One region of the Bradyrhizobium sp. USDA 4503 genome, then DNA from elsewhere that is predicted to be linked to it. Evidence: riboswitches for the same ligand, from Rfam matches in the RefSeq annotation. Region 1 holds a riboswitch; the other holds the start of a gene.

Region 1 (3,467 bases):
CGCGATCACGCCGAGCGGCACCGCCACCAGGATCGAGAGGATGATGGTGGCCAGCGCGACCGAGATCGAGGGCTCGAGGCGCGGGACGATCATTTCGAGGATCGGCTTGTTCGAGATCAGGGAGACGCCGAGGTCGCCGTGCAGCAACTTGGCGATCCAGGTGTAGAACTGGATGTAGATCGGCTCGTTCAGACCAAGCGAGGTCCGAATGCGTTCGAGCTGTTCGGGCGTCGCGTTGTCGCCGGCGAGGATGGCGGCCGGGTCGCCCGGCGTCAGCCGCAGCAACAGGAACACGAACAGAGCCACCACGCCCATCACGGGAATGGCGGCGAGGATGCGGCGAAGCAGATATCCGAGCAAATTTGATCCGTTGGGTTGTGGTCGATGAAGTCCCCAGCGGGACCGTTGCACACCAGACCGTAGCACAGATGGTAGCAGACTCACGGTAGAACTTGAGCAAGTCCCATGCCATCGGTGCTGCGGATTTTGCGGTGCAGCTAATCAGTCCTGTTGGCCGCGATTATTCCTCCGGTGAAGTTCGAAGCAGTCCACTGGAAGGTGGATTGATTTCAGCTTTGCGCGCGTTGGCAGGCACGTCGAGCCCGGCACCGAACGTCGGCGCCATCGGCGGCGTGTCGAGGTCGCGCCAATCGTCGATCGCCTGGGCCACCATCTGCGCCGTCGCCGCCGACAGTGTCCAGCCGAGATGACCGTGGCCCGTATTGTAGAACACGCCCGGAATCCGTCCGGCGCGAACCACCGGCATCATGTTCGGCATCATCGGGCGCAGGCCCGCCCATGGCACGACTTTCGACGTGTCGATCTCCGGGAAATGATGCCGCACCCAGTCCACCAGCGGTTGAATGCGATCGGCGCGAATGTCGCGGTTGAAGCCGTTGAACTCGGCGGTGCCGGCGACGCGGAAGCGGTCGGCGCCGAGCCGGCTGGTGACGATCTTCGCAGCTTCATCGAGCAGGCTGACGGTTGGGGCGGCATTCCGGCTTTGCGGCGCATCGAGCTGCACGGTGATCGAATAGCCCTTCACCGGATAGACATTGACGCGGTCGTTGAGCAGGCTGGCGAAGTGGCGGCTCGCCACGCCGGCGCAAATCACGATCCCGTCCGCCTGCAGCTGCTGGCGCGTCGCGACCGCAGCATCATGTGAAGCAGCTTCGTTCCAGCCGATGCGGAAGCCGTCATCGCCGTGTGCGATCGTGTCGACGTCGGCTTCATGGACGAAGCTCGCGCCACGGCGGATGCAGGCGTCGGCAAGCCCACGCGTGAATTTGTGAATATCGCCGGTCGCGTCCGACGGCGTGAAGAAGCCGCCATAGCAGGTTGTCTGCAGCACGGGTTCGATGACGCGGATCTCGTCCGGGGTCACCGGCCGGCGGTCGAGCCCGCCTTGCTGCAGCAGCGCGTTGACCTTGAGGCCGGCTTCGAAGCCGGCCCTGTCGTGATAGACGTGCAGGATGCCGCGGCGTTCGAGATCGAAGGCGATGTTTTCGCGCTCTGCGATCGAGAACAGATGCTTGCGCGCTTCGATGGCGAGCTTCGTGGTCTCGATGGTGTTGCCGCGATAGCGCGTGATGTGGCCTACGAACTCGCCGATCCAGGAATATTTGTGCCAGCTCGGCTTCGGGTTCATCAGCAGCGGCGCGTCGCTTCTCAGCATCCAGCGCAGCCCCTTGAGGATGGTCGCGGCGCTGTTCCACACCTCGGCGTTGCTGGCGGAGAGTTGTCCGCCATTGGCGAACGAGGTTTCCATCGCGGCGTAGCGATGCCTGTCGAGGACAGTCACCTTGTAGCCGCGTTCAAGCAGGGCATAGGCCGTCGTTACGCCGGTGATGCCGGCGCCGATGATCGCGATGTGTGGCATGATAGTTGTCAGGCTCCCGTGGGTTAGAGTCGCCGAACCGCCGGTGAAACCGGCATCGGCGCCCCATCTGTCACGGTACCTGAGAGCTTGATCCGCATCGGGCTGTGGCCAGAAGCGAACTATCCCCTTCGGTGGACGTCATGGCCCTTGATGTGCGGCCATGTTCGTCTCTCTCCAGATCGTCCTGACGATACAGTCCTTTTGCCTGAGAGTTTCCGGGGCGGTTGCTCCGTCGGCGCCGAAGCCAACAACACGATTGTTGTCGGTTCGATCTCTCCCGCATCGTCGCGTTGGACGGCCGGACCGTAGGCGAAGCCTTAAAAATGGACAAGGCTAAATTTCGATCCGGCAGTGCCAACGTGTTGTGCAGTGCAAATCGATGTCAGTCCAGCGTCGCCAGCAGTGCCGCCATCAGGCGGCCGCGTTCGGCGAGGCTGTCGACCTCGATGTGCTCGTTGAGCGTATGTGCATCGGCGCCGCGAACGCCGAGGCCGTCGAGCGTGGGGATGCCCATCGCGCCGGTGAAGTTGCCGTCCGAGCCGCCGCCGGCGCTGCCGTGCGGCAGATCGAGACCCATCGCTGCCGCAAGGCCTTTTGCCTTTTCATAGAGCGCCATGGTGCCCGCATCGGGCTCCCACACCGGGCGGGTGACGCCGCGCGTCACCTTGAAGGTCACGTCGTTGGCGGTGCCCGACAGTGCCAGCATGCGCTCGACGCCACGGTCGAGATCGGCCTGGCGCTTGGCCATGCTGAGCGCTTCGCCGGTGCAGGTCGTCGCGACGCAATTGACCCACTGGCCGCCATGCACGATGCCGACCGAGAACGTGCAGTCCTCGGTGGTCATGCCGTCGATGGCGATGATCTGCCGCGCCATCTCGCGGATCGCGGAGCGGCCGGAAGACAGCGTTGCGCCGGCATGGCTGGGCTTGCCGGTGGCTTCCAGGTTGAAGCGCGCGATCGCATAGCGGCCGGTGACGACGCCGTTGTTTGGACGGCCGGGCTCCGGCACCAGCACATATTTGTTGCGCGCGGCTTCCGCCTCGATGATGTCGCGCGTCGACGGCGTGCCCACCTCTTCGTCGGGGGTGAACAGCACGGTGATCGGCAGCGGAGTCGTGAAGAAGGCGCGCGCCAATTGCCTGATCGCCTCGATCGACAGGTAGTTGCCGCCCTTCATGTCGAAGATGCCCGGCCCGAAGCACTTGTTGCCTTCGCGCCGCCACTTCAGCTTCTCGATGGTGCCGACGGGGTGAACGGTGTCCAGATGGCCGGCGATCAGGATGCCGGGCTGGCCTTGTTTCGGATGGGGAAAACGGGCGCGGACGCAGCCCGCGAAGCCCTGGCGTCCGGCGATGCGCTCGATCGTCGCACCCATGATCGCCATCTCGCGGGCGGCGAGATCGAGCATGCGTTCGACCGCGGCGGCGTCCCAGGTCGGGCTTTCGCATTCCACCCAGCTGCGCAGGCCCTGCAGCATCGTTTCGGAATCAAAGGGGAGATTGGCGGGGTTCATCGTTGTTCTCTCTTGTTGTTCTGACGGCGCCGGCGTCGCGCGCGCGTTACGAAAATCTCAGCCGACGATTTTGTA
Region 2 (3,467 bases), 170 kb from region 1:
AGATGGTCCGCGATCACCCGATACGACCCAACGTTCTGCTCGTTCGGACCGTGCCCGAGGGTAGACGCGGCGGCATCGATCAGATTGCGGAACAGATCGGTCTCGAACACGCTCTCGACGCCCTGCAGGATGCAGGCCATGCGCTCGAGCCCCATGCCGGTGTCGATCGAGGGACGCGGCAGCGCTACGCGCTCCTCCTTCGTCACCTGCTCGTACTGCATGAACACCAGGTTCCAGAATTCGAGGAAGCGATCGCCATCCTCATCCGGGCTGCCCGGAGGGCCGCCCCAGATGTGCTCGCCGCGGTCGATGAAGATTTCGGAGCACGGTCCGCACGGGCCGGTGTCGCCCATCGCCCAGAAATTGTCCGAGGTCGGGATGCGGATGATGCGGTCGTCCGAGAAGCCCGCGATCTTCTTCCAGTAGCCGGCCGCCTCGTCGTCGGTGTGGTAGACGGTGACCAGCAACTTGTCCTTCTTCAGCCCGAAATCCTTGGTGATCAGATTCCAGGCGAGCTCGATCGCGCGCTCCTTGAAGTAATCGCCGAACGAAAAGTTGCCGAGCATCTCGAAGAAGGTGAGATGGCGCGCGGTGTAGCCGACATTGTCGAGGTCGTTATGCTTGCCGCCGGCGCGCACGCACTTCTGCGACGTCGTGGCGCGCTGGTAGCCGCGCTTCTCGACGCCGGTGAAGACGTTCTTGAACTGCACCATGCCGGCATTGGTGAACATCAAGGTCGGGTCGTTGCGCGGAACCAGCGGCGACGAGGCCACGATCTCGTGCCCGTTCTCCTTGAAGAAGTTCAGAAATGTCGACCTGATGTCGTTGACGCTGCTCATGTTCATCCAATCGGAAAAAGGGGCCGGCCAGCCGCAAAAAGGCGTCATTTTCCGGCCGAACGCTTTTAGACATTGCCAGCTGCGGTGTCCAGAAACTGTGCAGGCGGATCATGGGCTTGCCGCGGCAGCACAAAGCCCATTGGATAGTTGCTGCAGCTGCGTTGACAGTCTTGGTGGCGCCGTGTTTTCTACCTACCTATACCTAGTCACGTCGGGAGAGACCGGCCTTATCGCCGGCGCCGAAGGAGCAACCGCCCCGGAAACTCTCAGGCAAAAGGACCGCGTGACGTCTGACATCTGGAAAGAGACGCTGGGGTTCGCCCCGATGCGTCCGCCGACGGGATAATACTCTCAGGCACAGCGACAGATGGGGCTTTCTGCAGGTTTCTCAAGGGGAAATAGGTCCCCGGCGGGAACCGCGAGGGCCCTGTGATGCTTGCGCGCGAAACTTCCCCGCTGAAACAGACCCCGCTGCACGCGCTGCATCTGGCGCGCGGCGCCAAGATGGTGCCGTTCGCCGGCTATGACATGCCGGTGCAATACGCGGCCGGCGTGCTGAAGGAGCATCTGCACACCCGCAAGGAAGCCGGTCTGTTCGATGTGTCGCACATGGGCCAGCTCGTGCTGAAGGCCAAATCCGGCAAGGTCGCGGATGCCGCGCTCGCGCTGGAAAAACTGGTGCCGCAGGACATCGTCGGTATCGCGCCGGGACGGCAGCGCTACGCGCAATTCACCAACAATGACGGTGGCCTGCTCGACGACCTGATGGTGGCGAATTTCGGCGATCACCTGTTCCTGGTGGTCAACGCCGCCTGCAAGGCCGAGGACGAGGCGCATCTGCGTGCGAATCTCTCCGACGCCTGCGAGATCGTCTCGCTGGCCGACCGCGCGCTGATCGCGCTGCAGGGCCCGAAAGCGGAATCGGCGCTGGCGAAACTTTGTGCAGATGTCGGTTCGATGAAATTCATGGATGCCGGTCCGCGCCGCGTCGGCGACGTCGACTGCTTCGTCTCGCGCTCCGGCTATACCGGCGAGGACGGCTTTGAGATTTCCGTGCCCGCGGACAAGGTGGAAGCCCTGGTCACCGCGCTGCTCGACAATCCCGACGTGTTGCCGATCGGGCTCGGCGCGCGCGACAGCCTGCGGCTCGAAGCCGGGCTGTGCCTCTATGGCCATGACATCGACACCACGACGACACCGGTCGAAGGCGCGCTGGAATGGTCGGTGCAGAAGGTTCGCCGCAGCGGCGGCGCCCGCGCCGGCGGCTTCCCCGGCGCCGACAAAATTCTCGCGCAATTCGCAGATGGCGCTGCGCGCCGACGCGTCGGCCTGAAGCCTGACGGCCGCGCACCGGTGCGCGAAGGCGCCGCGCTGTTCGCCGATGCCGGCTCGACCGAGCAGATCGGCAAGGTGACCTCGGGCGGCTTCGGCCCGAGCCTCAATGCGCCGGTTGCGATGGGCTACCTGCCCACGGCCCTTTCCGCCGTCGGCACCACCGTTTTCGCCGAAGTGCGCGGCCAGCGGCTGCCGCTGAAAGTCGCCGCTACGCCCTTCGTCCCCAATACCTACAAACGCTGAACGCCAAAGGATCGACCCCATGACGACGCTGTACACGTCCGACCACGAATGGCTCCGCATCGAGGGCGACGTCGCCACGATCGGGATCACCGACTATGCGCAGTCGCAGCTCGGCGACGTCGTGTTCGTCGAACTGCCCAAGGTCGGCCGCAGCCTGAAGAAGGCCGAGGCCGCCGCTGTCGTCGAATCCGTCAAGGCCGCCTCCGACGTTTACGCGCCGATCTCCGGCGAGGTGGTCGAGGTCAACGACGCGCTCGCCGCCGAGCCCGCGCTGGTCAATTCCGACGCCGGCGGCAAGGCCTGGTTCTTCAAGCTGAAGATTGCCGACAAGGGCGAGCTCGGCGGCCTGATGGACGAGGCCGCCTACGCCGCGCACACCGCCTAAAGGATCACCCCGAGGATCACGTCATGAACGCGCCCTTCAAGCCGATCAACGAAGCCGCCACCGATTTCGTCCGCCGCCACATCGGACCGTCGCCGCGCGACGTCAACGCGATGCTGGAGACGGTCGGCGCCGCGAGCCTGCAGGCGCTGATGAACGAGACGCTGCCGGCGTCGATCCGGCAGAAGGCGCCGCTCGATCTCGGCCGGGCGCTGAGCGAGACCGAGGCGCTCGCGCATATGAGCGAGCTCGCCGCGCAGAACCAGGTGTTCACCTCGCTGATCGGCCAGGGCTATTCGGGCACCATCCTGCCCGCGGTGATCCAGCGCAACATTCTGGAGAACCCGGCCTGGTACACCGCCTATACGCCGTACCAGCCGGAGATCAGCCAGGGCCGGCTCGAGGCCCTGTTCAATTTCCAGACCATGATCTGCGATCTCACCGGGCTCGACGTCGCCAACGCCTCGCTGCTCGACGAGGCGACCGCCGCGGCGGAAGCGATGGCGCTCGCCGAGCGCCACTCGCAGGTCAAGGCAAAGGTGTTCTTCGTCGACAAGGAGGTGCATCCGCAGACGCTGGCGGTGATGCGCACGCGCGCCGCGCCGCTGGGCTGGGCGCTGGTGGTCGGCGATCCCCTGACCGAGCTCGACAACGCCGATGTGCTCGGC

Evidence for each region. A riboswitch is a leader RNA that binds a small molecule or an ion and turns the genes downstream of it on or off. The one in region 1 is predicted to bind glycine.
Region 2: linked by a shared signal. The riboswitch ahead of gcvT (glycine cleavage system aminomethyltransferase GcvT) and the one ahead of ACVMIH_RS13060 (D-amino acid dehydrogenase) in region 1 are both predicted to bind glycine.

Annotation. Positions count from the first base shown of each region.
Region 1 is NZ_JBSRXS010000001.1:2,666,092-2,669,558, reverse strand. Features, by position in the region: gene ACVMIH_RS13065 (ABC transporter permease) at 1-360, opposite strand, end outside; gene ACVMIH_RS13060 (D-amino acid dehydrogenase) at 521-1,879, opposite strand; glycine riboswitch at 1,945-2,059, opposite strand; glycine riboswitch at 2,063-2,169, opposite strand; gene ACVMIH_RS13055 (M20/M25/M40 family metallo-hydrolase) at 2,262-3,392, opposite strand.
Region 2 is NZ_JBSRXS010000001.1:2,833,127-2,836,593, forward strand. Features, by position in the region: gene alaS (alanine--tRNA ligase) at 1-839, opposite strand, end outside; glycine riboswitch at 1,042-1,130, shown strand; gene gcvT (glycine cleavage system aminomethyltransferase GcvT) at 1,272-2,417, shown strand; gene gcvH (glycine cleavage system protein GcvH) at 2,437-2,802, shown strand; gene gcvP (aminomethyl-transferring glycine dehydrogenase) at 2,826-3,467, shown strand, end outside.